3 regions of the Kineosporia sp. NBRC 101677 genome follow, and region 1 is predicted to be linked to each of the others. Evidence: predicted binding sites of a transcription regulator. Region 1 holds the regulator's gene; each other region holds the start of a gene.
What was found. The regulator HrcA, encoded in region 1, represses chaperone genes, less so after heat shock. The targets are predictions, from matches to a motif close to GNTNGCACTCGGNNNNNCCGAGTGCNANC.

Region 1 (9,870 bases):
CTCGCGGTACGGACGCCGACCCGGCGGTCGGGCTGCGTGCCGTCGCGGCTCTGCGCCGCCTGTCCGAGCAACTGGAGAACCTGCAGGTCGAGCAGGCCCGCCGGCTCGGCTGGTCGTGGGCCGACATCGCCGAATGCCTCGGTGTGACCAAGCAGGCCGTCCACAAGAAGCACTCCCGCCGGATCTGAGACTCTGAGGAGAAACTCGTGTTCGAACGCTTCACACAAGCCGCCCGAGCCTCGGTCATCGCCGCCCAGGACGAAGCCCGCACCCTGGAGCACGGCCACGTCGGTGCCGAGCACGTCCTGCTCGGCATCCTCGCCACCCCGTCGGTGGGGGAACGGATCCTGACCCGCAGCGGCGCCGACCTGACCGTGCTTCGCGACTTCGTCGCCCAGAAGAACGCGCCCGGCGATGCCGAGGCCCTGAAGTCCCTCGGCATCGACCTGGACGAGGTCCGCCGCCGGGCCGAGGCGTTGTTCGGGGCGGGCGCGCTGGACCGGAAGCCGCGTCGCCGCCGGCTCTTCGGGCTCTCCCTGCCCTCCTCGCACATCCCGTTCCAGCGCAGCGGGAAGCGGGTCCTCGAGGACTCCCTGAAGATCGCTCTTTCACTGCGGCACAACTACATCGGTACCGAACACATCCTGCTGGCCATCCTCGGCCGCCCCGAGAGCACCGCGGTCGCTGTGCTGCGAGCGGCCGGTGTCGCGCTGGACCAGGAGACGGCCACGGAACTCGTGCTCACCGAGATCCGGCGAAGCGCCTGACCCGCCCGGAACGAACCGCAACGTTCCGGACCGCAGGCCCACAAACGTCTTCAATCGGTTCTTGAAAACACGAAAGCCCGGCCTCCCGAAGGGGGCCGGGCTTTCGTTCAGGCAGAGATCAGGCAGCCAGCTTGGCGACGGCCTGGGCCAGCGCCGACTTGCGGTTGGCGGCCTGGTTCTTGTGGATGACGCCCTTGCTCGCGGCCTTGTCCAGCTGCTTGGAGGCGCTGATCAGGGCGGCCTTCGCAGCCTCGACGTCACCGGAGGTCACGGCCTCGCGGGTCTTGCGGACGGCGGTGCGGAGCTGGGAGTTCACGGCCTTGTTGCGCAGACGGCGCTTCTCGTTGGTGAGGTTGCGCTTCATCTGGGACTTGATGTTTGCCACTTGATCTTCTCTCGCGATCGTCTAAGTCTGGTCAACGGTCTGTAGGCACACCGGCAGCGCACTAGGTCAATGCGCAGACCTACCAGGCTACCAGCGATCCCGGAACGCCCGAACCAGCAGGCAGATGGGGGACGATGCGCGGATCCGGCCGGGGACATGGGACGATGGAGAGTCCGAGCAGTCCGTCGAGCCACACGATCGAGGTAGCGCAGCAGTGTCTCCGATGGCCCACACGGCGCCCGAGCCGTCCGCCACCGCTCCGGAACTCATCCGGAACTTCAGCATCATCGCCCACATCGACCACGGTAAGTCGACCCTGGCCGACCGGATGCTGCAGCTCACCGGCGTCGTCGAGGCCCGGCAGATGCGCGCGCAGTACCTCGACCGGATGGACATCGAGCGCGAGCGCGGCATCACGATCAAGTCCCAGGCCGTCCGTATGCCCTGGGAGGAGGACGGTGTCTCCTACGCGCTGAACATGATCGACACGCCCGGTCACGTCGACTTCACCTACGAGGTCTCCCGGTCGCTGGCCGCCTGCGAGGGCGCCGTGCTGCTGGTCGACGCGGCCCAGGGGATCGAGGCGCAGACCCTGGCCAACCTGTACCTGGCGATGGAGAACGACCTCACCATCATCCCGGTGCTGAACAAGATCGACCTGCCCGCGGCCCAGCCCGAGAAGTACGCCGAGGAGCTGGCCAAGCTCATCGGCTGCGAGCCGGAGGACTGCCTGAAGGTCTCCGGTAAGACCGGGGTCGGCGTGGACGCGCTGCTGGCCCAGATCGTGCGGCAGGTCCCGGCCCCGGTCGGCGACCCGGACGCCCCGGCCCGGGCGATGATCTTCGACTCGGTGTACGACACCTACCGCGGCGTCGTCACCTACGTCCGGGTGATCGACGGCAAGCTGCACCCGCGTGAGCGGATCGCGCTGATGTCCACCAAGACCACCCACGAGCTCCTCGAGATCGGCGTCAGCTCCCCGGAGCCGACGCCGACCCGGGGCCTGGGCGTGGGGGAGGTGGGCTACCTGATCACCGGCGTGAAGGATGTGCGTCAGTCGAAGGTCGGCGACACCGTCACCAACAACGCCAAGCCGGCCAGCGAGGCGCTCGAGGGGTACCGCGAGCCGCTGCCGATGGTGTTCTCCGGTCTGTTCCCGATCGACGGCTCCGACTACGGCCCGCTGCGGGAGGCGCTGGACAAGCTCAAGCTGAGCGACGCCGCGCTGGTCTACGAGCCGGAGTCGTCGGTGGCCCTGGGCTTCGGGTTCCGCTGCGGCTTCCTCGGCCTGCTGCACCTGGAGATCGTCCGGGAGCGGCTGGAGCGCGAGTTCGGGCTGGACCTGATCTCCACCGCCCCCAACGTCATCTACCAGGTGACGATGGAGGACGGCTCGGAGATCACGGTGACCAACCCGTCCGAGTTCCCCGGCGGCAAGGTCAACGAGGTGCGCGAGCCGATCGTGCGGGCCACCATGCTGGCGCCGGCCGAGTACATCGGCTCGATCATGGAGCTGTGCCAGGAACGGCGCGGCTCGCTGCGCGGCATGGACTACCTGTCGGAAGACCGGGTGGAGATGCGGTACACGCTGCCGCTCGCCGAGATCGTGTTCGACTTCTTCGACCAGCTGAAGTCCCGCACCAAGGGCTACGCCTCGCTCGACTACGACACCGACGGCGAGCAGGTGGCCAAGCTGGTCAAGGTCGACATCCTGCTGCAGGGCGAGCCGGTCGACGCGTTCAGCACCATCGTGCACGCCGACAAGGCCTACTCCTACGGCGTGATGATGACCGGCAAGCTGCGCAAGCTGATCCCGCGCCAGCAGTTCGAGGTGCCGATCCAGGCCGCGATCGGGGCCCGGATCATCGCCCGCGAGAACATCAGCGCGATCCGGAAGGACGTGCTGGCCAAGTGCTACGGCGGTGACATCAGCCGCAAGCGCAAGCTGCTGGAGAAGCAGAAGGAAGGCAAGAAGCGGATGAAGATGGTCGGCCGGGTGGAGGTTCCGCAGGAGGCCTTCATCGCCGCGCTGTCCAGCGACGCTCCGACCGGAGACCGTAAGAAGTAGCGGTCGGCGGATGGATTCCGATCACGACGGTGCCGGGGGCCGGGTCAGCGCAGTCTCGGTGGTGTACGAGCTGCGCGACCTGCCCTGGAACAAGGCGGTGAAGCAGACGGCCATCGACAAACGTCCGGTGGCCGGCCCGGTCGAGGTCGGTCCGCTCGGGCTGGTGGGAGACACCCAGGCCGACCGCCGGCACCACGGCGGGCCGGGTAAGGCGGTCTACGCCTATGCCGACGAGGACGTCGCCTGGTGGGAGGCCGAGCTGGACCGGGAGATCAAGCCCGGTCTGTTCGGCGAGAACCTGCGCACCCACGGCATCGACGTGACCGGCGCCGAGATCGGCGAGCGTTGGTCGATCGGCGAGGACGTGGTGGTCGAGGTGACGATGCCGCGCACCCCCTGCCGTACTTTCGCAGAACGTATGGACGAGCGGGGCTGGGTCCGGCGCTTCAGTGTCGCCAACCGTCCGGGTGCGTACCTGAAAGTGCTTCAGACCGGTGCAGTCTCGGCGGGTGACGAGGTGCGGGTGCTGTTCCGGCCGGAGCACGGGATCGTGGTGGGCGATTTTCTCACCGGGGCCGATCCGGCGCGGATGCGCACGCTCATCGATGCATTCGCGGCGCTCGGGCTGGAACTGGATCCGGCCATCCGTCGGGTGGCCCAACGAGCAATCAGACGAGGTTGAGCAATGGCCGGTCCCCCTCCCGACGGTGAGCCCGCTCCGCTCGACGGTGCCCTCCCCGCCTCGGCCGCGGTCGGTGCTGCAGAGCGAGCCTTCGGGGTCTACCTGCACGTGCCGTTCTGTGCGGTGCGCTGCGGTTACTGCGATTTCAACACCTACACCGCGAAAGAGCTGGGCGGTGGGGCAAGTCAGGCCGCGTACGCCGGAACCGCTGTGCAAGAGCTCTCGTTCGCTTCCTCGGTGCTTTCCCGGGCCGGGGTAGCCGAGCGACCGGTCTCCACCGTGTTCGTCGGCGGGGGTACGCCCACTCTCCTGCCGGCCAGTGATCTGGCGTTGCTGATCTCTGGGGTACGCGACAACTTCGGGCTGGTGCCGGGCGCCGAGGTCACCGTGGAGGCGAATCCAGACTCCGTAACGCCCGATTCGCTGGCAGCGCTGGCTCAGGCCGGGGTAACGCGGGTCTCGTTCGGCATGCAGTCACAGGTGCGCCACGTGCTGGCCGTGCTCGACCGTACGCATGATCCCAAACGCATTCCGGATGTCGTGCGCTGGGCCCGGGATGTGGGGCTGTCGGTCAGTCTGGACCTGATCTACGGCACGCCGGGCGAGAGTCTGAGCGACTGGCGGGCGAGCCTGGAGGCGGCGCTGGCCTGTGAGCCGGACCATCTTTCGGCCTATGCGCTGGTGGTCGAAGCCGGCACGCGGCTGGCGGCCCGGGTGCGGCGCGGTGAGGTGAAGGCGCCGGATGACGACGACGAGGCCGACAAGTACGAGCTGGCCGACGAGCTGATCTCGGCCGCCGGGCTGACCTGGTACGAGGTGAGCAACTGGGCGCGTACCCCGGCCGATGCCTGCCAGCACAACCTGGCTTACTGGCGGGGAGACGACTGGTGGGGGGTCGGTCCTGGCGCGCATTCCCACGTCGGGGGAGTGCGTTGGTGGAACGTGCGGCACCCCACTGCTTACGCGGCGCGGATCGAGGCAGGGGAGAGTCCGGCCCAGGGGCGTGAGGTGCTCGACGCACAGGCCCGCCAGCTGGAAGAAGTGCTGCTGCGCTCCCGCCTGCGCGAAGGGCTTCCCCTGAAAGAAGCTGGGCTGCACGGAGACCCGGGCATCGTTCTGGCCGAGGTGCTGGCTAACGGGCTGGTCGAGCCGGAACCGGCCGTCCAGGGCACCGTGGTGCTGACCCGGCGGGGGCGGTTGCTGGCCGACGCTGTGGTGCGGGCTCTGCTTTCCTGAACTGATTTCCAACTAAGGACGCCTGTGAGCCTCTGCCGCTCACAGGCGTCCTTAGTTGGTTGGTCAGCTCACGAAACGGCGCGTGAACGGGTACCGGTAGCGATCACCGCGCAACGCCGCCACGGCGCCGATGACGGCGAACACGGCCGAGACCGCCCAGACCAGCGTGGTGAAACCGCCGAGGACGGGCAGGCGGTCGATCAGCGAAGCCAGGACGTAGGCGATCAGGATGCAGATCTGGAAGTTGATCGCCTCCAGGGCCTGCTCCTTGATGTAGGGGCTGCGGTCCTTGTACACGGCGTAGATCGCGACCGCCGGAATCAGCGGCACGACCGGGATCCAGGCCAGCAGGCCACCGGCGTGGGCCCCGGCCGCCCACTGGTTCGTCTCTTTCTGGGTGAGCGAGCCGGCCGGCGGACTGGTCACCCGAGGCTGGCTCGGCGGGTTCCAGGTGGATTGAGGCTGGGGCGAGGGCTGAGGTGAGGGCTGGGGCTGAGGCGAGGGCTGGGACTGCTCAGGCTCCGGGGGCGGCGTGCTGCGGTAGCGCCCCTGCAGGAAGTCGTCGTCGGGCGAGGGGTTCTGCTCGTACTGCCGGGCCTGCTGCGCCCACGGGTTCTGCCCGCCCATGCTCGAGGGCCGGTCGAGATCTTCCTGACCAGGGATGATCGATGTGTACTGCGTCGGCTCGTTCTCCTGGCTCATGGCCGGCCCCTTCCCCTGTCGACACGGCTGCACAGACTGAACGTCTCAGCCCCGCTCAACGATCCTGCTCGTCGGCGGTGACGAAGTCGATCAGTTCCTCGACCCGGCCGAGCAGGTCCGGCTCCAGGTCGGCGAAGCTGTTCACCGAGGCCAGGATGCGCTGCCAGCCCTCGGCCACGTCGGCCTGGTCGGCGTGCGGCCAGCCCAGCGCCTGCAGCACGCCCTCCTTCCAGGGCCGGCCGCGGGGGATCACCGGCCAGGCGGGGATGCCCAGGCACTTCGGCCGGACCGCCTGCCACACGTCGACGAACGGGTGCCCGACCACCAGCACGTGCTCACGCGCTCCGGCCACCCGGGTCACCGCGGCCGCCTCGTGCCACTCCTTGCTGCCGGCCACCAGGTGGTCGACCAGGATCCCGAGCCGCCGGCCCGGTCCGGGCCCGAAGTCCGCGACCGCCGCGGCCAGGTCGTCGACCCCGTGCAGCGGCACCACCACCACGCCCTCGACCCGCAGGTCGTGGCCCCAGATCTTCTCCACCAGCTCGGCGTCGTGCTTGCCCTCGACCAGGATCCGCGAGGCCCGCGCCACCCGGGCCCGGTGGTCGGTCACCGCCACCGATCCCGAGGCGCTGCGCAGGTTCACCGGCCGGACCGGACCGGTGGCAGCAGTTGAACCACCGACCCGTGGCGGAACCAGTTGCACCGCCACTCCGTCCACCCAGAAGCCCGGGCCGAGGGGGAAGGAACGGGTGCGGCCCTTCCGGTCCTCCAGCACGACCAGGTGCATGCCGCCGCTCTTCTCGGTGCGCACCACAGCCCCGACGAACCCTGTCTCGACGTCCTCCACCACCAGCCCGGGCTCGGCCGGCTCCGTCCTGAGCTGCGGTTTCTGGCGCGCACGGGCGAGCACGTCGCCAGCGTAACGATCGCCCGGAGGCGCTCCCGCGCCCTGTGGGCCACGTGCCGAACCGGGCATCCTGGGCAGACTGGGAACCATGGCGCGACCGTAGCCAGCGTCCGCCGAGAGACCTAGCCGACCCGCCGGGGACACACATCGGTGCCCGGAGGGCCGTAAACTGGCACTCCGGCGGCGTGAGTGCCAGGGTCTTCCGATCACCCGGAGACCCGGCGCAACGCCATGGATCGTGACTGAGAGGTGGGGTGGCATGAGCGAGGAACGCAAGCTCGCCGTGCTGCGCGCCATCGTCGAGGACTACGTGGAGACGCGGGAGCCGGTCGGCTCGCGCGCCCTGGTGGAACGGCACTCGCTGGGGGTGTCGCCGGCCACCATCCGCAACGACATGGCCGCGCTGGAGGACGAGGGGTACATCGCCCAGCCGCACACCAGCGCCGGGCGGGTGCCCACCGACAAGGGCTACCGGATGTTCGTCGACCGGCTCAGCGGGGTCAAGCCGCTGTCGCAGGCCGAGAAGCGGGCGATCCAGACGCTCCTCGACGGCGCCGTCGACCTGGACGACGTGGTGACCCGCACCACCCGCCTGCTGGCCCAGCTGACCCGCCAGGTCGCGGTGGTGCAGTACCCGTCGCTGAGCCGCTCCACGGTGCGTCACGTCGAGCTGGTGGCCCTGGAGGGCAACCGGCTGCTGGTCATCCTGATCACCAACACCGGCCGGGTCGAGCAGCGGATGGTGCCGCAGGCCGGCGAGGTCTCCGAGGCCACCCTGTCGAGCCTGCGCAGCCGGCTCAACCAGGCCGTCGCCGGCCGCCGCCTGACCGAGGTCAGCGACCTGGTCGCGGCCCTGCCCGAGATGTTCGCGCCGGACGAGACGGCCCTGGTCAGGGCCGTGATCGAGGCCCTCGAGGACTCGCTCGACATCGAGCGCGAAGAGCGCATCGTGCTGGCCGGCACGGCCAACCTGGCGCGCTCGGGCACCGACTTCGTGCAGACCATCGGCCCGGTCCTGGAGGCCATCGAGGAGCACGTCGTGCTGCTCAAGCTGCTCACCGAGATGGCCGACGGCGCCGGTGGCGTGGGCGTGCTGATCGGCCGCGAGACCGCGCACATCGGGCTGATGGAAGCTTCGGTGGTCTCCAGCGGTTACGCCTCGCAGGGGGAGGTCGTGGCGCGCCTGGGCGTGCTCGGCCCGACCCGGATGGACTACCCCAACACGATGGCGGCCGTGCGCGCGGTGGCCCGCTACGTCTCCCGGATCCTGGCATCGTGACCCATGCTGGGAGCCGGGCCGGCCCGACCCGCCGCGAATCCTGAAACCTGACCGCACCCTTCATTGCACCGACCTGGAGAGAACATCACCGCCGTGAGCGATTACTACGAGGTGCTCGGGGTTTCCCGGACGGCCAGCCCCGAGGAGATCAAGAAGGCGTACCGGAAGCTGGCCCGCCAGCTGCACCCCGACGTGAACCCGAGCGAGGAGGCCTCGGAACGGTTCAAGGAGGTCGGGCGCGCCTACGAGGTCCTCTCCAGCCCGGAGAAACGCCAGGCGTACGACAACGGCGGCGACCCGAACGGGGCCGGTGGCTTCGGCGCCGGGTTCGGCTTCACCGACATCTTCGAGACCTTCTTCGGAGGTGCCGCCGGGGGCGCCGCGCGGGGTCCGCTGCCGCGTCAGCGTCGCGGCCAGGACGCGCTGATCCGGATCGAGATCGACCTGTCCGAGGCGGCCTTCGGCGGCCAGCGCGAGCTGCAGCTGGACACCGCCGTGGTCTGCCCGGTCTGTTCCGGCAGCTGCTGCCAGCCGGGCACCCAGCCGCAGATCTGCGACGTGTGCAAGGGCCGGGGCCAGACCCAGCGGGTGGCCCGCTCGTTCCTCGGCCAGGTGATGACCACCCAGGCCTGCGTCGCCTGCCAGGGCTTCGGCACCGTGATCCCCAGCCCCTGCCTGGAGTGCTCCGGCGAGGGCCGGGTGCGCTCGCGCCGCAGCCTGACCATCAAGGTGCCCGCCGGGGTCGAGACCGGCACCCGCATCCAGCTCTCCGGCCAGGCCGAGATCGGGCCCGGCGGTGGCCCGGCCGGTGACCTGTACGTCGAGATCGTGGAGCGTCAGCACGCGGTCTTCACCCGGCGCGGCGACGACATCCACTGCACCGTCGAGGTGCCGATGACGGCGGCCGCCCTGGGCACGACGATCGAGCTGGAGACCCTGGACGGGGTGGAGAGCTTCGAGGTCCGTTCCGGCGCCCAGGCCGGCGAGGCCACCACCATGCGCGGGCTGGGGGTCACCCACCTTCGCGGCGGGGGCCGGGGCGATCTGGTGGTGCACCTGGCGGTGGTCACCCCCACGAAGCTCGACGAGCAGCAGGAAGAGCTGCTGCGTCAGTTCGCCAAGCTGCGTGGCGAGGACCGTCCGGCAGGCCGGATGACTCCGGTGCACACCAGTGTGTTCTCGAAGCTGCGCGACCGCTTCTCCGGCCGCTGAGTCCAGAACTGAACCCAAGGACGTCTGTAAGCAAGTTTGTGGACGTCCGTGGGCGCCGGTGGGGTAGGGCCTTCGCGGCCAGGAAGATGAAGGCGGATTCATGACGCTGCCCAGGTTTTTCGCCGCGGAGGGCGCCCTGTCGGGGGTAGGCCCGCAGTCGGCCCTGGTGCTGGACGGTGAAGAGGGCCGGCACGCGGCCTCCGTACGGCGGATCCGAGCCGGGGAGACGGTCGAGCTGGCCGACGGCTCGGGTGTGGTTGCGCGTTGCGACGTCACCGCCAGCACCAAGGACCGGCTGGACCTGCTGGTCACCTCGGTCGAGCAGCACGAGCCCCCGGCGCTGCGGTTCGGCCTGGTGCAGGCGCTGGCCAAGGGCGGGCGGGACGAGCAGGCGGTCGAGACGGCCACCGAGGTGGGCGTCGATCTGGTGCTGCCCTGGCAGGCCGGCCGCAGCGTGTCCCGCTGGGAAGGGCCCAAGGTGGCCAAGAACGAGAAGCGCTGGGCCACGATCGCCCGTGAGGCCGCCAAGCAGTCCCGCCGTCCGCGCATCCCCGTGGTCGAGCCGCTGCGCAACACCTCGGCCCTGGCCAAGCGGCTGGCCGAGGCCGACCTGGCGCTGGTCCTGCACGAGG
Region 2 (9,870 bases), on a different contig from region 1:
GGCAGCCACCCCTTGCAGGTCTCCCGTTGTCGGCTCTTCCAGCTGTGGGCGACCACGGCTCAGCCGACGCGGCAGTGTCGCCGTGCGTGACCAGAGTTGATCGATCGAGCATCGGTCCACCACGTCGAAGCAGGAGACATCGTTCGGTGACGCAGACGACGGGGCGGGAACCCGACGGGACCCTGCCCACCGGCCTGGACCGCGCGCGGATCGGGGCCACCACCCCGCTCGCCCCGCAGCCGCCCGCCCGCCCGGCGACCCCCTCCCGGGTCGAGAGGTTCGAGGAGCGCGCCTACGAGCTCCTGCGCCGCCCCTGGGTGGCCGAGGGCCTGGTCGCGCTGGTCTGCGCCGCCGTCTTCTCCTGGTGGGTCAACCGGCCCAGCCCGTGGTGGGACGAGGCGGTCACCCGCGACGTGGTCTCCCGCCCGACCGGCGACATCCTCGACCTGACCGAGCACGTCGACCTCGTGCACGCCACGTACTACCTGCTCGTGCACGCCTTGGTCGGCCCGACCGAGTCGTTCACGGCACTGCGCCTGCTGTCGGTCGCCGCGGCCACCGTCACCGGCGTGCTGCTGGTGCGCCTGGGCCGCGAACTGGGTTCGGGCAAGGTCGGTCTGGCGGCCGGCCTGCTGTGGGTGGTCGCCCCGCTGGCCAGCCGTTACGCGCAGGAGGCGCGGCCCTACGCGATGGTCGCGATGATGGCCACGGCCGCCACCCTGGCCCTCGTCCGGGTCTGCCGTAAGCCCTGGCTGCGCCCCCGCTGGGCGATCTACGTCGGCTGCCTGACGGTGCTCGGCCTGCTGAACGTGATCGGCCTGACCATCCTGGCCGCGCACCTGGGCTACGTGCTGGCCACCTCCGCCCACCGCGTCCGGCTGCACTGGTACCTGGGCGCCGGTGCGGCGGTCACCCTGCTCACCCCCCTGCTGTGGTTCTCCAGCCGGCAGAGCGGCCAGGTGGCCTGGCTTCCGGTGCCCACGCCCGACCGCCTGAGCGGTTTCTTCGCGGCGCAGTACGAGAGCACCTGGGTAGTGCTCGCCCTGGTCGTGCTGGCGCTGGCCGGTGTGGGCCGGGGCACCCACAACCCGGCGCTGGCGCTCGGCCTGGCCTGGTCGGTGCTGCCGCCGGTGCTCCTGTGGACCATCTCGCAGGTGCACCCGCTTTACGACTGGCGCTACGTGTTCTTCACGGTGCCCGGCACGGCGCTGGTGCTGGCCTCGCTAGCCACTCTGCTGCGGGTCCGCTACGTGCTGGTCATGCTGCTGGTGCTCACCATCGGCGCCGCGCACCTGCACACGGTCTACCGCTGGAAAGACACCGGTCACCACGAGAACCTGCGCGGGGTGGCCCAGGCGATCGAAGAGGGAGCCCGCCCGGGCGACGCGGTGATCTTCCTGCCCGCCTCGCGGCGCGTGGTGAAACTGGCCTACCCCGCGGCGTTCGACGGGGTGGACGACGTGGCCCTGGCCAAGTCCGGCGAGCAGTCGGACACGCTGTTCGGGGTCGAGGACTCGACTGCGCAGATCGCCAAGGCCCTGCGCAAGCGCACCCGGGTCTGGGTGGTCACCAGCAACGTGCGCCTGGGCGAGACCGCCGAAGAGCCCGAGCAGGACAAGGAGCGCCTGCTGTTCGACCGCTTCCGGGTCACCGGGGTGGAGGACCTGGGCACCTACCAGGTGCAGCTGTACGAGCGCAGCAGCAAGGAAGCCGGGATCGTGGCGCCCGGCGCCGCCTCCTCCTGAGCCTCAGGGGCAGGCGACCCACTCGTCGGTGCCGTCGCTGAAGACCTGCCGCTTCCAGATCGGCAGCTGCGCCTTCACCTCGTCGACCAGGCGCATCGCGGTCTCGAAGGCCTCCTGCCGGTGGGCCCCGGCCACGGCCACGGCCAGCGCCGTGTCGCCGATGGCGAGCGTGCCGATGCGGTGCGAGACCGCGACTGCCTCAGCGGTGCTCTGCGCCGTAACCTCGGCCACGACCCGCTCCAGGACCGACTGCGCGGTGGGGTGCCCCTCGTACTCGAGCCCCAGCACCTCACGCCCCCCGTCGTGATTGCGCACGACCCCGGCGAAGGTGACCACTGCGCCCGAGGAAGCTCCCTCGACCAGGGCGGCGTGCGCCTGCAGGTCGAGCGGCTGGTCGGACACGAGCGCCTGCCGGACCTGGCGGGCAGGCGGGTTGATCCGGCTCTGGTCGGGCTCGTGGTGTGTGGTCTCGGTCGGCACGCCACCAGCGTAGGCAGCTCAGGTAACGGTGTCGATGTCAGCCCCGGTGGCCAGATCGCCGGCCTCCACCAGCCGGACGTCTGTACGCCCGCGCAGATAGTGACGGGCGCCCACGTCGCCGGCGGCGGTGGCGATGATCCCGGCCCAGTGGTTGCGGCCGATCAGGACGGGGTGGCCGGGTTTTCCGTCGTAGATGACCCGGGCGAGGGTCTCCTGAATCAGAACAATGGACGGGTCGGGGCAACGATGTGCGGAGTTTTCCGTTGCGGGGTAACTGGTTTCGAGAAGACGGGCCACGACCGCGCCCGTCACATCGGGGGTGTCGACCAGCCCTACGATCGCTGCGTCGGGCGGCTCGGCCAGCGTGGTCAGAAAGCTGAGCCCGGCGCGCAGCGAAGCCGACATACCCTCGACCCAGTCGGCGGCGTGCACCCGAACAGCTCCGGCGGGCAACAGCTTTGCTACTTCCTCACCCGACGCCCCGGTGACCACGACAACCGGACCGCAACCAGCGTCCGTCATTGATCGGACGGCCAGCCGCACCCAAGGCACGCCGCGAGCATCGGTGACCAGCCCCTTGGGCCGGCCCATCCGTCTCCCCGCGCCGGCGGCGAGCACGAGTGCGGCAGTCCTCATCGACGTCCTCAGATCTCAGGCGGGAACAGCGAAGGGGCGGCCCTCCCGAAGGAGAACCGCCCCCACTGGTTCAGTGCTGGATCAGCGCTGATCAGGGCTGGATCAGAAGTCCATGCCACCCATGTCCGGAGCGCCGCCGGCCGGGGCCGCCGCCTTCTCCGGCTTGTCGGCGATGACCGCCTCGGTGGTCAGGAACAGCGCCGCGATGCTGGCGGCGTTCTGCAGCGCCGAGCGCGTGACCTTGGCCGGGTCGATGATGCCGGTCGCGACCAGGTCGACGTACTCACCGGTGGCCGCGTTCAGGCCGTGACCCGACGGGAGGTTGCGCACCTTCTCCGCCACGACGCCACCCTCGAGACCGGCGTTGACCGCGATCTGCTTGAGCGGGGCCTCGACGGCGACCTTGACGATGTTGGCGCCGGTGGCCTCGTCGCCGGTCAGCTCGAGCTTCTCGAAGGCGACGACCGAAGCCTGCAGCAGCGCGACGCCACCACCGGCCACGATGCCCTCTTCGACGGCAGCCTTGGCGTTACGGACCGCGTCCTCGATGCGGTGCTTGCGCTCCTTGAGCTCCACCTCGGTGGCCGCCCCGGCCTTGATCACCGCAACACCGCCGGCCAGCTTGGCCAGACGCTCCTGCAGCTTCTCACGGTCGTAGTCGGAGTCGCTGGCCTCGATCTCGTTGCGGATCTGGGTCACGCGGCCGGCGATCTGGTCCGCGTCGCCCGAGCCCTCGACGATCGTGGTCTCGTCCTTGGTGATGACGACCTTGCGGGCCTGGCCGAGCAGCTCCAGACCGGCGGTCTCCAGCTTGAGGCCGACCGTCTCGGAGATGACCTGGCCGCCGGTCAGGATCGCGATGTCCTGCAGCATGGCCTTGCGGCGGTCGCCGAAGCCGGGCGCCTTGACGGCGATCGACTTGAACGTGCCCTTGATCTTGTTGACGACCAGGGTGGAGAGGGCTTCGCCGTCCACGTCCTCGGCGATGATCGCCAGCGGCTTGCCGCTCTGGATGACCTTCTCGAGCAGCGGCAGCAGGTCCTTGACCGTGCTGATCTTGCCCTCGACCAGGAGGATGTACGGGTCGTCGAGGACGGCCTCCATCCGCTCCGGGTCGGTCACGAAGTAACCGGAGATGTAGCCCTTGTCGAAGCGCATACCCTCGGTGAGCTCGAGCTCGAGCCCGAAGGTGTTGCTCTCCTCGACGGTGATGACGCCTTCCTTGCCGACCTTGTCCATCGCCTCGGCGATGAGCTCGCCGATGGCGGGGTCGGCGGCGGAGATGGACGCGGTAGCAGCGATCTGCTCCTTCGTCTCGACCTCCTTGGCCTGGGCCAGCAGCTCGGCGGAGACAGCAGCGGTGGCCGCCTCGATGCCCTTCTTCAGGGCCATCGGGTTGGCGCCGGCGGCGACGTTGCGCAGACCCTCACGAACCAGGGCCTGGGCGAGCACGGTGGCGGTGGTGGTGCCGTCACCCGCGACGTCGTCCGTCTTCTTGGCGACCTCCTTGACCAGCTCGGCGCCGATCTTCTCGTACGGGTCCTCGAGCTCGATCTCCTTGGCGATGGACACACCGTCGTTGGTGATCGTGGGGGCGCCCCACTTCTTCTCCAGAACGACGTTGCGGCCCTTCGGCCCGAGGGTCACCTTGACGGCGTCGGCGAGCTGGTTCATGCCCCGCTCGAGGCCGCGACGGGCTTCCTCGTCGAACGCGATGATCTTGGCCATCGTGTGGTGTTCCCTCCACGTGGGTGGGTTGTGACCAGGGAGATGCCCGCGACGGACGGAACGACGCCCAGCGGTCCTGTCCCGCCCGGCACCGGCCCTCATCCACCTGGCCGTACTCGCAAAGCTGTCACTCTCACGCGGAGAGTGCTAGTCCAATGATTAGCACTCGACCCTGGTGAGTGCAAACCTCCGGGGCCCGATCCGGGCACCGTTCTCCTGGAGTTCCACTGCGGGCGCAACACCTTCGGCGACGAAGACTGTCGGTGGCGGCTGGCAGCATGAGGGTCGTGGCGGGTGGTGCGGGCAACGGCGGCGTGACCAGCGGTGATGGCACGGGGGTGGTTGATGCGGGCGCGGGCGCGCGTGGGCTTGCGCGGTGGGTGCTGGTGGCACCGGCGGGGGCGGGTTTCGAGTTACTACCTATAGACGCGGTGGGCCAGGCGGCGGGGGAGGTCACCTGGGTAGACGACCTGGCTTTGGGGGTAAGCGCGCTGGAGCGCGAGGCCGCGCCCCGGTGGGTGTGGTGGCGCACGGCCGAGGTGTACCCGGCGCTGCTCGAGGCCGGCGTGCGGGTTCAGCGGTGTCATGACCTGGCTGCGGCGCAGAACCTGCTCAACACCTACGAGGGGGCTGCGTTCGTGCCGCCGCAGTCGGTGGTGCGCGAGTCGGCCGGCCGGTCGGAGCAGATCTCGCTGTTCGGTGACGAGCCGGGCAGTTCGGCGGGTGGGGCGGGCGTTGTCGGGACGACAGGTGGGCCCGATACGGCAGGGCACGAGGAGGAGGTTGGGCGAACCGAGAGCTCGGGCGGGCGCTGGGTGGGTACAGACGGTCCGGATCTGGATGCCCCGCAAGATGACCTTGTTCTTGGATCCCTCGTGACGGAGCAGACGCCACTCCCCTCCACCCGCGAGGCGCCGCAGGGCCTGGCCGAGCTGCAGCGTCTCTATGCCGGCCAGGTCGCGCACGTGGCTCGGGTGCGCCGTACCCACCCCGGTTTCGCGCTGCTCGTCGCGGCCGAGTCGGCGGCCGGCCTGGCCGCGGTCGAGATGGGGCGGGCCGGGCTGCCGTGGAGCGTCCGGATCCACGACGAGGTGCTCACCGATCTGCTCGGGCCGCGGCCTCAGCACCACGGGCGGCCGCCCAAGCTGCAGGCCCTGGCCGAGGAGGTGTCGCGGCTGCTGGTGCCCGGGGTCACCGGGCCGGGGCCGGCGATGAACCCCGACTCCCCCGGCGACGTGCTCAAGGCGTTCAAGCGGCAGGGGGTGCTGCTGACCAGCACCCGGGCCTGGGAACTGAAAGAGGTGGAGCACCCGGCGGTGGCTCCCCTACTGCGTTACAAGGAGCTGGCCCGGCTGCACGTGGCGCACGGCTGGTCGTGGCAGGGCCAGTGGGTGCGCAACGGGCGGTTCCATCCGGAGTACGTGCCCGGTGGGGTGGTCACCGGGCGCTGGGCCACGTCCGGGGGCGGGGCGCTGCAGATTCCCAAGGTGATGCGGGCCTGCGTGGTGGCCGAGCCGGGCTGTGTGCTGGTGGCGGCCGACGCAGGGCAGCTGGAGCCGCGCATCCTGGCCGCGCTCTCCGGCGACCGCGGCATGCTCGCCGCCACCGCCGACGCCGACATGTACACAGCTCTGGCCCGACAGGCGCTGGGCCGGCCGGAGGCGCGGAACGAGGCCAAGATCGGGCTGCTGGCGGCGATGTACGGAGCCCGGGCCAACACCCCGGCCATGGTGGCGCTGCGGCGCCGCTTCCCGAAGGCACTGGAGCTGCTGGAGCGCGCAGCGCGCACCGGGGAGGACGGGGGCATCGTGCGGTCAGTGCTCGGCCGCACCTGCCCGCCGCCGGATCCGACCTGGCAGGACGTGCCGCTGGAGCAGGCTCTGGCCCGTTCCCGGGCGCGGGGCCGGTTCACCCGCAACTTCGTCATCCAGGCCTCGGCCGCGGATTGGGCGAATGCATTGGTGGCCGGTCTACGACGCCGGCTGAGTGCTCTCTCCCCCGCCGCAGAACTGGTGTTCTTCCAGCATGACGAAGTGATCGTGCACGTTCCCGCCGCACTGGCCGAAGCCGCCGTTCAGGCCGTCGTGGACAGTGGCGCAGAAGCCACCGCTCTGGTTCTCGGAGATCGCGGTGTTCGCATCCCACTCGCGGCCGCACCGATCGCCTCTTATGCCGACAAGAATTAACCAGCGGTCGCATTCTTGGCATCCCACGGGGAGCGGTCGTAGCCGCCCCAATCACCGACCGTCGAATGCGTCAGGACGACGATATCCGGTTCGGCCGGTGACGAACCCGGGAATAGCCTTCCCGGCCCGAGCCGCACGAATTCCGGTTAACCGGTGGCAGCAATTGTTTCACCGCCGTTATCCGCATTGTAAAAACTGCGCAAACACACAAGGCCGTCCCCGGTGAAGTTCCGGGGACGGCCTTGGTGACGAGTCGGTTCACGAACCCTCGGCGGGGCTCACGAGAGACGAATCAGCTGGCGGGGCGCACGGCCTCGGCCTGCGGGCCCTTCTGGCCCTGACCGACCTCGAACTCCACCCGCTGACCCTCGTCGAGCGAGCGGTAGCCGTCCATCTGGATTGCCGACCAGTGGACGAAGACGTCCGCGCCACCACCGTCAACGGTGATGAAGCCATAACCCTTTTCGGCGTTGAACCACTTGACGGTTCCCTGAGCCATTCCTACTCCTGCTTGCTGTAACTGCGGCGCGACTCGAGCACTGCACACGAGCCGGGTCTCACGCTCGCCGGACCTCCCCCAGGAGGGCTGGTCCGGGATGGTCCAACGTGCGGGCCTCTGGCGTGAAGCTGGAGAGGACATTGCTCATCGAACTGTTCGACCGATGCCTACAGTAGCGCCTGAATCGAGCACGCGGGAGATACCAACTCTTAGCGACCTTCGTGAACCGCACTTAGGCTGAGCTCATGCGATCTCCGCGACGGCGCGTAGGACCGGAACCCGGGATGCGTTCCCGGGGTCGCCGGGGCGGTTATGTAGAGGCTCCGAGTCGGGGTCCGACAAGCCGTCCACTGTTGATCCGAACCCGTCGGGCAGTGAATTGGATGAACCTTTCAACACCTGTCGGATTGGCTCTCGCCCGGGCCGGCCGGGCCCGGATCGAACACGGACCGTACGGGCTCCTGCTGGCCTGGGACTACCGCAGCGGCCTGCTTCCGGTGCGCGGGCGGGCGATGACCATCGGCGACGTGGTCCTGCTCGGGATACCGGAATCGGCGCTGGTCAGAAGACCGAATCTGCTGCGCCACGAGGCCCGCCACGCCGGGCAGTACGCCCGCTGGCTGGGCCCGCTGGGGTTCCTGCCGGCCTACGGCCTGGCCTCGCTCTACAGCTGGGCGCGCACCGGTGATCCCGCGCTGCGTAACCACTTCGAGAGCCGGGCCGGGCTGCTCGACGGGGGTTACATCCACCGCGCCCACCCGACGGAGGCCGGCTCTGCGGAGCCCGGCCGGGACGGGTCTTCCCACGACTGAGGCGAACCCGAAGGCGGACGCACCGCGGTCGGCGAGCACCGACGTCCGAAATCTGGTTCTGTCGGTGAACGGTCGTGCCCCTTTGGGCCGAACGGGTTACTGGGTGTCTTCGCCGAGCACGACGGTGATCTTGCCCGGGTTGACCTCGGAGCTCTCCGAGATCTCACCCAGCCCCAGCGCCTTGCGCACGGCGTTGGCCGAGGGCTTCATCTCGTCGCCCTCGTAGTAGATGGTCGTGACCGGCAGGTCCTTGTTGTTGGAGTTGCCGGTGCGCTCCACCGACCAGCCCTTGCCCTCGAGGTCGGACTGGAACTGCTTGGCCAGGCCGGAGACGCTCAGCGAGTTGAGCACGATCAACGGGATGGTCTTGTCGACCTTGCTGCCGTCGCCCTCGCCCTCGGAACCGGTGTCCTGGCTCTCCTCGGCGGCCGGGCTCGACTCGTCGGCACCCTGGTCGTCGTTCTTGCCGTCGCCCTTGCCGTCGCCCTTGTCCTCACCGGCCGACGCGCTCGGGGCCGCGGTCGTGTCCGCCCCCTCGTCGAGTGCGCCCGTCGAGGCGCTCTTGTCGTCGGAGGCGCGACCGCCCACCACCGTGTAGACCGCACCGATCACCAGCAGCACGACGGCGACCCCGGCGACTACCGGCAGGATGGCCGCAATCGCCTTCGGCCGCGCACGGTGTGCACCGCGGCGGCTCGCCTCCACCGGGGCGGCGGAGCGGTCGTCGTAGCCCGGAGGCCTCGTGGCGGTCATCGCATGACTCCCAGAACTATGGAACGAGCACCGCCCGGTTCAGGGGTGCCCGACGGCCCGAGACTACCGACCCGGTCCGGCCCGACGAGGTAACTCGGCCCGCGATATCGGCCCGGACTGCCCCGTCCGATGCACTGTGGTGCTCAACCGTGAGCGTCCAGTGACCGAGCGGAACCGCTCCGGCGACGCATCTGGCGTACGCGCCGCAGCCGTTTCACCAGCATAGGGTCGGCCGCCAGAGCCTCGGGTCGGTCGATCAGCGTATTCAGGACCTGGTAGTAGCGGGTCGCGGGCAGGTCGAACAACTCGCGGATGGCCTGCTCCTTGGCCCCGGGGAAGCGGAACCACTGCCGCTCGAAGGCCAGGATCTCGGCCTCACGGGCGGTCAGCGGGCCTGCTCCGGCGGCCTCGGGCTCGGTGTCCATGCGGCTCACTCTAGAACCGGACCCTGAGCGTGTCATTCACACCATGCTGTCCAGAATGAGGTCGATGTCCGCCTCGGTGGTCTCCGGATTGACCACCGCCAGCCGGGTGCAGGTCTCGCCGGCGTGGGTGGTCGAGACCACGAACCCCTTGTCCTGGGCCAGCAGCTGCTGCGACCAGGCCCGGTAGTCCTGCGGGGTCCAGCCCACCCGCCGGAAGCAGACCACTGACAGATCGGGCTCGTGCAGCAGTTCCAGCTGGGGCCGCTCGCGCACGCTCTGCGCAGCGTGGCGGGCCACCGTGAGCGTGCGCTCGACCGCATCGGTGTAGGCCTGCGTCCCGTGCGTGGCCAGGGAGAACCAGAACGGCAGGCCGCGGGCCCGCCGGGTCAGGCCGACCGCGTAGTCGGAGGGGTTGATCTCGTCCCCCTCGGTGACCACGTCGAGGTAGCCGGCCCGCTGGGTGTGGGCGGCCCGGGCCAGGGCCGGGTCGCGGTAGACCAGGGCACAGCAGTCGAACGGGGCGAAGAGCCACTTGTGCGGATCCACCACGAACGAGTCGGCCCGCTCGATGCCGTCGAACCGGTGCCGCACGCTCGGTGCTGCCAG
Region 3 (9,870 bases), on a different contig from region 1:
CTGAGGGTGAGGACCTGAGGACCTGAGGGCTTGGGGGCCTGAGCGGCAAACCCGCACATCGGCTGCGACAATCGGCGGTTATGAGCGTGCCCACGTCGAGCCCCCGCATCGCCTTGCCTCCGGGGCTTCCCTCGGCCGCGGTGGTCGACCTGGACGCCATCGCCGACAACGTCCGGGCGCTGCGCGCGCACGCGCCAACGGCCCAGGTCATGTCCGTGGTCAAGGCCGACGCCTACGGACACGGCCTGGTGCCGAGTGCCCGTGCTGCGCTCGCCGGGGGAGCGGCCTGGCTCGGCACCGCCCAGATCACGGAGGCGCTGCAGCTGAGGGCGGCCGGCGTCACTGCGCCGGTGCTGTCCTGGCTCATCGTCCCGGGCGACAGCTTCGCTGCGGCGGTCGGGCAGGACGTCGACCTCGGGGTCAGTGCGAGCTGGGCGCTGCGGGAGATTGCTGATGCGGCCCGCGAGGTCGGCCGCCCGGCCCGGTTGCACCTCAAGGTCGACACCGGCATGAACCGCAACGGCGTCACCCTGGCGGAGTGGCCCCAGCTGGTCGAGGACGCGCTGAAACTGCAGGCAGAGGGTCTCGTCTCGGTGGTCGGTGCCTTCTCCCACTTCGTCGAGGCGGACAGCCCCGGCTCGGCCGTGAACCAGGAACAGCTGAAGCGTTTCGGCACTGCGATCGACCTGGCCACCGCGGCCGGGGCCCGGTTCGAGGTGCGGCACATGGCCAACTCGCCGGCCCTGCTCAGCGATCCCGACTCACACTTCGACCTGGTCCGGCCGGGCCTGGCGGGCTACGGGGTGAGCTCGTTGCCCGGCCGGCCGCCGCAGGAGTTCGGCCTGCGGCCGGCCATGACGCTGCTGGGCCGGGTGGCCAACGTCAAGCAGGTGGCGGCCGGGCAAGGAGTCTCCTACGGGCACGCCTACACCACCTCGGCCGACACGGAACTGGCCGTCGTGCCGCTCGGCTACGGCGACGGAATCCCGCGGCACGCCAGCAATTCCGGGCCGGTTCAGCTCGCCGGCCAGACCTTCCGGATCGCCGGCCGGGTGTGCATGGACCAGGTGGTGGTGGACCTGGCCCCGAACGGGATCGGCAAGGTTGCAGCCGGGGACGTGGCGGTGCTCTTCGGTGGCGCCCCGGGTGAGCCGACGGTGCAGGACTGGGCCGAGGCGGCTGACACCATCGGCTACGAGATCGTCACCCGGATCGGCAGCCGCGTGCCCCGGCTCTACGTCGGGTCGGCCGGCACCGAACCGGACCAACGCTAGGACGGCACCGGCATGATCCAGAAGAAACCGCAGCAGCCCGCCCCGCAGCCCGTCATCGACCCCACCGCCGTACGCCCGAACTACTGGCGTCCCGAGCGCACTGCCCTGGCCTTCGGGGTGGGGTTGGCCGCCACCGGAGTCGGCGCGGTGCTCGGACTGGCCGCCGAGCGCGCTCAGGTGGCCCGCATGCTGCGCGGAGCCCAGGCCGAGCAGGTCTCCCTGATCGACGAGGAAACTGACGGACGTGGCGGGCCGCCTCTGGGCTCTCTGCGCGGCCAGGCGCGGGTCGTGTTGAGCGGTGAGGTCCCGCTGCACGTCGAGGTGGACGAGGCCGATCCGGACTGGGTGCACGAGCCGGCGGTGAATCGTCACGTGGACGATGCGGAAGGCGAGCCAGGGCCCAGCGAACCGGGCCTGACCGTCGTCCTCTCGCACGGCTATTCGCTCAGCCTGGACGCCTGGCACTACCAGCGCCTGGCCCTGCGCGGCCGGTACCGGCTGGTGCTGTGGGACCAGCGCGGGCACGGCCGCTCCGGCACCGGCGAACCCGGTTCGTCCACGATCGAGCAGATCGGCAAGGACCTCGGGGCCGTCATCGACGAGGTGGCGCCGCACGGCCCACTCGTCCTGCTCGGCCACTCGATGGGTGGCATGACGGTGATGTCCCTGGCCGAGCAGCGCCCCGAGCTCTTCGCCGAGCGGGTGGTCGGCGTCGGCCTGTTCTGCACCAGCGCCGGCGGCCTGGGCGCGCTCGACCTCGGCCTGTCCGGGCTGGGCCGGGCGATGATGACCGTCGCCCCCACCGCGGCCCGGCTGCTGGCCCGGCAGGGGAACCTGGTGGCTCACACCCGCCGGCTCGGCAGCGAGCTGGAAAGCCTTCTGGTGCGCCGCTACTCGTTCGCCTCCCCGGTGCCCGCCGAGCTCGTCCGGTTCTCCGCCGGGCTGATCGCACAGACCCGGATGGAAGTGATCTCCGACTTCCTGCCCACGCTCAGCAGCCACGACAAACGCGTCGCGCTGGCCGTGTTGAACGGCCGCGACCTGCTGGTCATGGCCGGCGAGAAGGACCTGCTGATCCCGCGGGCGCACAGCGACGACATCGTCGCCGAGCTGCCCGACGCCGACTACGTGGTGGTCCGCGACGCCGGGCACCTGCTGCCACTGGAGCACCCCCAGCTGGTCAACACGCACCTGGCCGAACTGCTCGCCGACGTCGCCGAGAAGACATCGGTACAGCCTCCGACTCGTCGGCGGGGCTGGGGACGTCGTACCGTGACCCCCGTACGTGAGCGGCGCCGTTCTCTGCGCGCGCCGTTCAGCACCGGAAACAGCGAACGAGGAGGCGGTCACAGGTGAGTGGGGCGCACCGTGCCGACCCGGCCGGGTCGGTCGACGAGCCGGCCGCGACCGTGACGTCCAGCGTGCCCTCGGCGGCCGCGATGCGCGAACTCGGCGAGCTGATCGCCGGGGTGCTGCGCCCCGGAGACCTACTGGTCCTCACCGGCGACCTGGGCGCGGGCAAGACCACGCTGACCCAGGGCATCGGCGCCGGGCTGCAGGTGCGGGGCGACATCACCAGCCCGACCTTCGTGATCGCCCGCGTGCACCCGGCCCTGACCGGGGGCCCGGCCCTGACCGGGGGCCCGGCCCTGGTCCACGTCGACGCCTACCGGCTGGAGACGCTTTCCGAGGTGGACGACCTCGACCTGGATGCCGACCTGTCCGAGTCGGTCACCGTGGTCGAGTGGGGCGAGGGCCTGGTCGAGGGTCTGGCCTCGGACCGGCTCGAGGTCCGGCTGGCGCGCCCGCGCGGTGCATCCGGCCCCGACGACCCGGAGACCTCCGGCGACGAACCCCGCACGGTGCGGCTGCGTGGCTTCGGCCCCCGCTGGGCCGGTGTCGACCTGCCCTCGATCTGAGAGACCATCACGATGACCGAAGAGCTCACCCTGGCCCTGGACACCGCGTCGGCCACGGTCTCGGTCGCCCTGCACGACGGCGAACGAGTGCTGGCCGAGCGCGCCGGTGAGCAGGGCGGCAAACACGCTGAGCAGCTCACCCCGCTGATCGAGGCGGTGCTGGCCGAGAGCGGGCGCACCCGGGCGCAGCTCACCGGCGTCGTGGCCGGGGTAGGCCCGGGGCCCTTCACCGGGCTGCGGGTCGGCCTGGTCACCGCGAACGTGCTCGCCTACGCCCTCGAACTGGAGGTGAAGGGCGTCTGCAGTCTCGATGCAGTTGCCCTGGACGCAGTCCGGGCCGGGGCAATCGGCAGCTTCATCGCCGCGATGGACGCCCGCCGTCGCGAGGTCTACTGGGCCCGCTACGACGTCACCGAGATCGACGGGGTAAGCGTGCCCGTGCGTACGCAACTGCCCGAGGTGAGCGCCGCGGCCGACATCGAACTGCAAGGACTACGGGTGGCGGGCCGAGGCGCACTGCTCTACCCCGACGTCCTCAATCAGCCCTTGGAAGGTTCGCTCGACCCGTCCGCCGGAGCCCTGGCTTCCCTTGCGGCACTGGACAAACGCTTCGTGCTCGAGCCCGAGCCGCTGTATCTGAGGCGCCCCGACGCGCAGGCCAACATCAGCCGGAAACGCGTCCTGAAGTGAGACTGCGCCCGATGCGCTGGTGGGACGTCGAGGCCCTGATGCCGCTGGAGCGTGAGCTTTTCGGCGACACCGCGTGGTCGGCCGAGATGTTCTGGTCGGAGCTCTCGCACCCGGAGACCCGGTGGTACGTGGTGGCCGAGAACCCCGAGACAACGGACGTCCTTGGGTACGCAGGTCTGTTGGCGCCAGGTCTGGAGGCGGATGTGCAGACCGTCGCGGTAGCCCCGCACGCCCAGGGCCAGGGGATCGGGCGCGGGCTGCTCGACGCCCTCATCGACCAGGCCCGCGAGCGCGCCGCGACGTCGCTGCTCCTGGAGGTCCGGGCCGACAACGAAGCAGCGATCAAGCTGTACTCCGCCCGCGGTTTCGAGCGCATCGCGATCCGGCGCCGCTACTACCAGCCCGGCGACATCGACGCCTGGGTCATGCGACTACGTCCACTCACCTAGGGTAAGAACCGTGAGAGAAGAACCGCTCGTCCTCGGCCTGGAGACGTCCTGCGACGAGACCGGGGTGGGCATCGTCCGCGGCGGCACGCTGCTGGCCGACGCGGTGGCCTCCTCGGTCGAGGAACACGCCCGCTTCGGCGGGGTGGTTCCCGAGGTCGCCAGCCGCGCCCACCTCGAGGCGATGGTCCCCACCCTGCGCCGCGCCTGCGCCGACGCCGGAGTCACCCTGAACGACCTCGACGCGATCGCCGTCACCTCCGGCCCGGGCCTGTCCGGCGCACTCATGGTGGGGGTAGCCGCAGCCAAGGCTCTCGCGCTGGCCCTGGGCAAACCCCTCTACGGCGTGAACCACCTGGCCGCCCACGTCGCCGTAGACATCCTCGAACACGGCCCCCTGCCCCAGCCGGCCGTGGCCATGCTGGTCTCCGGCGGCCACTCTTCGCTGCTGATGGTGCCGGACGTGACCTACGACGTGCAGCCCCTGGGCCGCACCATCGACGACGCAGCCGGCGAAGCCTTCGACAAGGTCGCCCGCTTGCTGGGCCTCGGCTTCCCCGGCGGCCCCCTCATCGACAAGGCCGCCCGCGAAGGCGACCCCGCCGCAATCCGCTTTCCCCGAGGCCTGAGCGCCGCCCACGACATGCGCGATCACCGCTTCGACTTCTCCTTCTCCGGCCTGAAAACTGCCGTGGCCCGCTGGGTCGAGCAGCAGGAGGCCGACGGCGTCAGCATCCCGGTCAACGACGTCTCAGCCTCGTTCCAGGAAGCCGTCGTCGACGTGCTCACCCGCAAGGCAGTCCTCGCCTGCCAGGAGAACGGCGTCGAGCACCTGCTGATCGGCGGGGGAGTGGCCGCCAACTCCCGCCTGCGCACGATGGCCCAGGAGCGCTGCGACAAGGCCGGCATCACCCTCCGCGTACCCCGCCCCAAGCTCTGCACCGACAACGGCGCCATGGTGGCTGCTCTCGGCGCCCGCATGGTCCAAACCGGCCGCACCCCCTCCGACCTCACCCTGCCCGCCGACAGTTCAATGCCGGTCACGCTCGTCCAGGCCTGAAAACCCCATTGAGGACGCCGGTGAGAGCCCCGTGGGCCTCTCGCCTGAGCGGCTGGTCCCGTGCTCTCCTTCTATTCTTCGGAATGTCGTCCTAAGGCTCTTCTGCTTCGATGCCGCAGACGTTGACTTACTGACTACCGAAGAGCACATTGAGCGGAAGGTGAATCAGATGGCTCTTGTGGGGGCGGCAACCTGATGAGCCGCTTGGAGGATCTGCTGAACCGCCAGGCTGAATGCCTGAACCTCATTGCGGCGTCACAACAGCTGGGCGGCGAGGCCGTTTCCCTGGCTGCAGAGTTACATGAAGTCTTCCTGGAGTTGGGGGCCCGGGGCTCAGCCGAACGAGCGGAGTCGCTGACCGTTGATCTTCAGGCTCTGGAGTCGGTGCTGGCCGAGGCGTACTCCTCAGCAACCGCAACCATCGGGCGGGTGCAGGCACTTGCTCACGGCGGGTCTTCGAGTGACGTGAGTTCCAGCGGGTTACTGCTGTTACGCGCCGCGTAGTGTGACCCCCTTGGAGAATATTCGAAGCAAGATGCGCCAGAAGATCGGCAAGAGGCAGGCCGATCGATTCGTGGTCAATCTTGACGAGAGCCAGTTCTCGGAAGACCAGCTGCGAGAGTTCTTGGCCCGCAAGGCGCCGAGTGGTCTTCGGGAAGTGCTGGCCGTCAAGAACGGTGCAGTCAGCAGGGTCTGGCCTTAACGGGAAGGGTTTCACCAATGTCTTACGAATTCATGCTGCTGATCCGTACCCCGGCACAGCGTCCTCTCGAAGACTCCTTGGCCCAGGTCGCAGAACTCCTGGGCGGGTCGGTGGAGGTCGGTGAAAACGACATTCCGTCTGTGCACGTGGACAAGCTGCTCGTCAACGCCGTAGAGCCGGATGAAGTGGATCGCGAAACCGCTCTGAACACGTTCGCCCTGGACAGCAATCTGACCCTGATATTCGAGGACCTCAGTCGTTCCGGCGACGAGACGATGATCCGGGTGCACCGCAGCATGATGAAGGCGGTGCTGGGCATGAGCGGCAACACTTCGCAGGGCGTCCTGCTGGAGGAGCACTACGACCTGGACGCGATCGTTCTCGAATTCAGGGATGGGCTGGTGACCCTGAACCAGGACTGGGACGGATGGGAGCAGTGGCCAGAGGTCCTGGAAGTCTTTCCTGAGCCACGGACGTTCGCCCACCTGTCGGCCCAGGGGTGACCGGCGATCGACCACGACCACGAGCGCAACTCGCGGTTCTGAAGCCGGGGACGACTGCGAGCCCGGACTAGAACCGAGCAGGCCACAAACGTCCGAAAACAAAAACAGACCCGGCCCCCGCCGAAGCGGGAACCGGGCCTGCAACTACCAGTTCAGATCAGTGGCCGTGCCCGTGGCCGTGACCCGCGGCGGCCTCTTCGACCGGCTCGGGCTTGTCCACGACCAGCGTGTCGGTGGTGAGCACCATCGACGCGATGGACGCGGCGTTGCGCAGCGCCGAGCGGGTGACCTTGACCGGGTCGATGATGCCCTTGGCCAGCAGGTCGCCGTACTCCTGGGCGGCGGCGTCGAAGCCGGTGCCCACGCCACCCTCCTGCACCCGGTGGACCACGACGTAGCCCTCGAGGCCGGCGTTCTCGGCGATCCAGCGCAGCGGCTCGGCGGCGGCGCGCTTGACGATCTGCACGCCGGTGGCCTCGTCGCCGGTCAGGCCGAGGTTGTCGTCCAGCACCGCGACGGCGTGGACCAGGGCCGAGCCACCGCCGGAGACGATGCCCTCTTCGATGGCCGCGCGGGTCGCCGAGACGGCGTCCTCGATGCGGTGCTTCTTCTCCTTGAGCTCCACCTCGGTGTGCGCACCCACACGGATGACGCAGACGCCGCCACCGAGCTTGGCCAGGCGCTCCTGGAGCTTCTCGCGGTCCCAGTCGGAGTCGGTGCGCTCGATCTCGGCGCGGATCTGCTGGATCCGGCCCTCGACCTCGGAGCGCTCGCCGGCGCCCTCGATGATCGTGGTGTCGTCCTTGGTGATGACGACGCGGCGGGCGCGGCCGAGCTCCTCGAGGCCGATCTGGTCGAGCTTCAGGCCGATCTCGGGGCTGACCACCTGGCCGCCGGTGAGCACGGCGATGTCCTGCAGGGTGGCCTTGCGGCGGTCGCCGAAGCCCGGCGCCTTGACCGCGGCCGCGTTGAACGTGCCCTTGATCTTGTTGACCACCAGGGTGGACAGCGCCTCGCCGTCCACGTCCTCGGCCAGGATCAGCAGCGGCTTGCCGGCCTGCAGCACCTTCTCCAGCAGCGGCAGCAGCTCGGAGATCGAGGAGATCTTGTTCTGGTGGATCAGGATGTAGGCGTCCTCCAGGACGGCCTCCATCCGCTCCGTGTCGGTCACGAAGTAGGGCGACAGGTAACCCTTGTCGAACTGCATGCCCTCGGTGAAGTCCAGCTCGGTCCCGGCCGAGGAGGACTCCTCGACGGTGATCACGCCGTCCTTGCCGACCTTGTCGAACGCGTCGGCGATCAGGTTGCCGACCACCGAGTCCTGCGCCGAGATGGTGGCGACGTGGGCGATCTCGCCCTTGCCCTCGATCTCGCGGGCGGTGTCGAGCAGCTTGGTGCTGACCGCCTCCACCGCCGCGTCGATGCCGCGCTTCAGGCTGGAGGGGGCGGCGCCGGCGGCCACGTTGCGCAGGCCTTCCTTCACCATCGCCTGGGCCAGCACGGTCGCGGTGGTGGTGCCGTCACCGGCGACGTCGTTGGTCTTGGTGGCGACCTCCTTGGCGAGCTGGGCGCCCAGGTTCTCGTACGGGTCGTCCAGTTCCACCTCCTTGGCGATCGTCACACCGTCGTTGGTGATCGTGGGAGCGCCCCACTTCTTGTCGATCACCACGTTGCGGCCGCGCGGGCCGAGCGTCACCTTGACGGCGTTGGCGAGCGCGTCGACACCGCGCTCCAGCGAACGCCGGGCGTCGTCGTTGAACTCGAGAGTCTTTGCCATGGGTCAAGTCCCTTGGATCGAGGTGTGCTTTTTGGGTTCTAGGCCGTTCGAGGACGGTTCTGGCGGGAGACGCGAACGCCCCGGCCGCCGTGAGGGCGGACCGGGGCGAGGGCGAATCAGATCACTTCTCGATGATCGCGAGCACGTCGCGGGCGGAGAGGATCAGGTACTCCTCGCCGGAGTACTTGACCTCGGTGCCGCCGTACTTGCTGTAGAGGACCGTGTCGCCGACCTTGACGTCGAGCGGAATGCGCTTCTCGCCCTCGTCGTCGAAGCGCCCGGGACCGACCGCCAGGACCTCGCCCTCCTGGGGCTTCTCCTTGGCGGTGTCCGGGATGACGAGACCAGAAGCCGTCGTCTGCTCCGCGTCCAGCGGCTTGACGACAATGCGGTCCTCGAGCGGCTTGATGGAGACCGACACTGGCGGACCTCCCCTTCTCGGAACGTCGATGAAAATACAAGGACTGGGGTCCCAGCGGGACATCGACCGTCGTCGCGGGTGCCGATCGGAGCCCTGCTGAGGGATCTTGCTGCTGGCAATCTCCAGGGGAGAGTGCCAGGTTGAATCTAGAACGCTCGTTAGCACTCGGTCAACCCGAGTGCCAAAGTCCGGCGCGCCGCCGGTGCGATCGGGGGCGTCCGGCGCGTGGGAGAATCCGCCGGTGGATCTGACCGGTATCGCGACGCTGCTGACTTCCGACGGATGGGCTCTGCTGGAGTCGCTGCCGGCCTACGACGAGACCACCTCGATGACCCTGGGCGAGCAGTTGCGGCGCGACGGGCACCCGCCGGAGATGGTCGCGGCCGCCCTCACCCAGTCGCGCCTCAGATCCGCCGCGCGGGCCAAGTTCGGGCCCTTCGCCGACGGCATGCTATTCACCCCGACGGGTCTGGAGCAGGCCACCCGGCTTCCGGTCGCGGCCCGGCACGCCCAGCGTTTCGCCAACGCCGGGATCCGGCGGGTCGGCGACCTGGGCTGCGGCGTCGGGGCCGACTCGATGGCCCTGGCCACGCTCGACCGGGAGGTCGTGGCGGTGGAGAAGGACGAGGTCACGGCGGCCATCGCGACGGTGAACCTGCGGCACTGGCCGGAGGCCGTGGTGCGGCACGAAGACGCGATGACCACGCGCATCGACGACCTGGACGGCGCCTTCCTCGATCCGGCGCGGCGGGAGGCCTCGGGCCGGCGCCTGCTCGACCCGCGCACCGGGAATCCGCCGCTGTCATTCGTACGTGAGCTGGCCGGCCGGCTGCCTGCGGTCGGCATGAAGACTGCCCCCGGAGTGCCGCATCACCTGGTTCCGGAAGACACCGAGGCGCAGTGGGTGTCGGTCGACGGTGACGTGGTGGAGTGCGGGCTGTGGTTCGGCAAGGTGCGCCGGGAGGGGGTGCGGCGCAGTGCGCTGGTGCTCGACTCGGCCGGCGGTGGCGCCGAGATCAACGACAGCTCGATGGCCGACACGGTGCCCGCCGAGGTGGGCAAGGTGGGCCAGTTCCT

Region 2: groL (chaperonin GroEL) is a predicted target of HrcA. The motif match lies at 4,748-4,776, and genes of this name have one in related genera.
Region 3: groES (co-chaperone GroES) is a predicted target of HrcA. The motif match lies at 8,951-8,979, and genes of this name have one in related genera.

What each region holds. Positions count from the first base shown of each region.
Region 1 covers NZ_BSTA01000009.1:129,887-139,756, reverse strand. Annotated here, with positions in the region: gene QSK18_RS25110 (helix-turn-helix domain-containing protein) at 1-188, shown strand, start outside; gene QSK18_RS25105 (Clp protease N-terminal domain-containing protein) at 207-767, shown strand; gene rpsT (30S ribosomal protein S20) at 886-1,152, opposite strand; gene lepA (translation elongation factor 4) at 1,376-3,220, shown strand; gene QSK18_RS25090 (MOSC domain-containing protein) at 3,231-3,902, shown strand; gene hemW (radical SAM family heme chaperone HemW) at 3,906-5,138, shown strand; gene QSK18_RS25080 (DUF4870 domain-containing protein) at 5,202-5,840, opposite strand; gene QSK18_RS25075 (DUF3097 domain-containing protein) at 5,896-6,816, opposite strand; gene hrcA (heat-inducible transcriptional repressor HrcA) at 7,007-8,026, shown strand; gene dnaJ (molecular chaperone DnaJ) at 8,120-9,238, shown strand; gene QSK18_RS25060 (16S rRNA (uracil(1498)-N(3))-methyltransferase) at 9,339-9,870, shown strand, end outside.
Region 2 covers NZ_BSTA01000002.1:213,719-223,588, reverse strand. Annotated here, with positions in the region: gene QSK18_RS06525 (glycosyltransferase family 39 protein) at 147-1,745, shown strand; gene QSK18_RS06520 (molybdenum cofactor biosynthesis protein MoaE) at 1,749-2,183, opposite strand; gene QSK18_RS06515 (nucleotidyltransferase family protein) at 2,244-2,861, opposite strand; gene groL (chaperonin GroEL) at 2,964-4,589, opposite strand; gene QSK18_RS06505 (bifunctional 3'-5' exonuclease/DNA polymerase) at 4,868-6,775, shown strand; gene QSK18_RS06500 (cold-shock protein) at 7,068-7,274, opposite strand; gene QSK18_RS06495 (hypothetical protein) at 7,658-8,086, shown strand; gene QSK18_RS06490 (LytR C-terminal domain-containing protein) at 8,183-8,839, opposite strand; gene QSK18_RS06485 (DUF3263 domain-containing protein) at 8,983-9,264, opposite strand; gene QSK18_RS06480 (pyridoxal phosphate-dependent decarboxylase family protein) at 9,301-9,870, opposite strand, start outside.
Region 3 covers NZ_BSTA01000001.1:180,292-190,161, reverse strand. Annotated here, with positions in the region: gene alr (alanine racemase) at 81-1,274, shown strand; gene QSK18_RS00845 (alpha/beta fold hydrolase) at 1,287-2,630, shown strand; gene tsaE (tRNA (adenosine(37)-N6)-threonylcarbamoyltransferase complex ATPase subunit type 1 TsaE) at 2,627-3,193, shown strand; gene tsaB (tRNA (adenosine(37)-N6)-threonylcarbamoyltransferase complex dimerization subunit type 1 TsaB) at 3,206-3,883, shown strand; gene rimI (ribosomal protein S18-alanine N-acetyltransferase) at 3,895-4,332, shown strand; gene tsaD (tRNA (adenosine(37)-N6)-threonylcarbamoyltransferase complex transferase subunit TsaD) at 4,343-5,389, shown strand; gene QSK18_RS00820 (hypothetical protein) at 5,594-5,893, shown strand; gene QSK18_RS00815 (hypothetical protein) at 5,925-6,092, shown strand; gene QSK18_RS00810 (hypothetical protein) at 6,125-6,595, shown strand; gene groL (chaperonin GroEL) at 6,753-8,372, opposite strand; gene groES (co-chaperone GroES) at 8,494-8,793, opposite strand; gene QSK18_RS00795 (THUMP-like domain-containing protein) at 9,035-9,870, shown strand, end outside.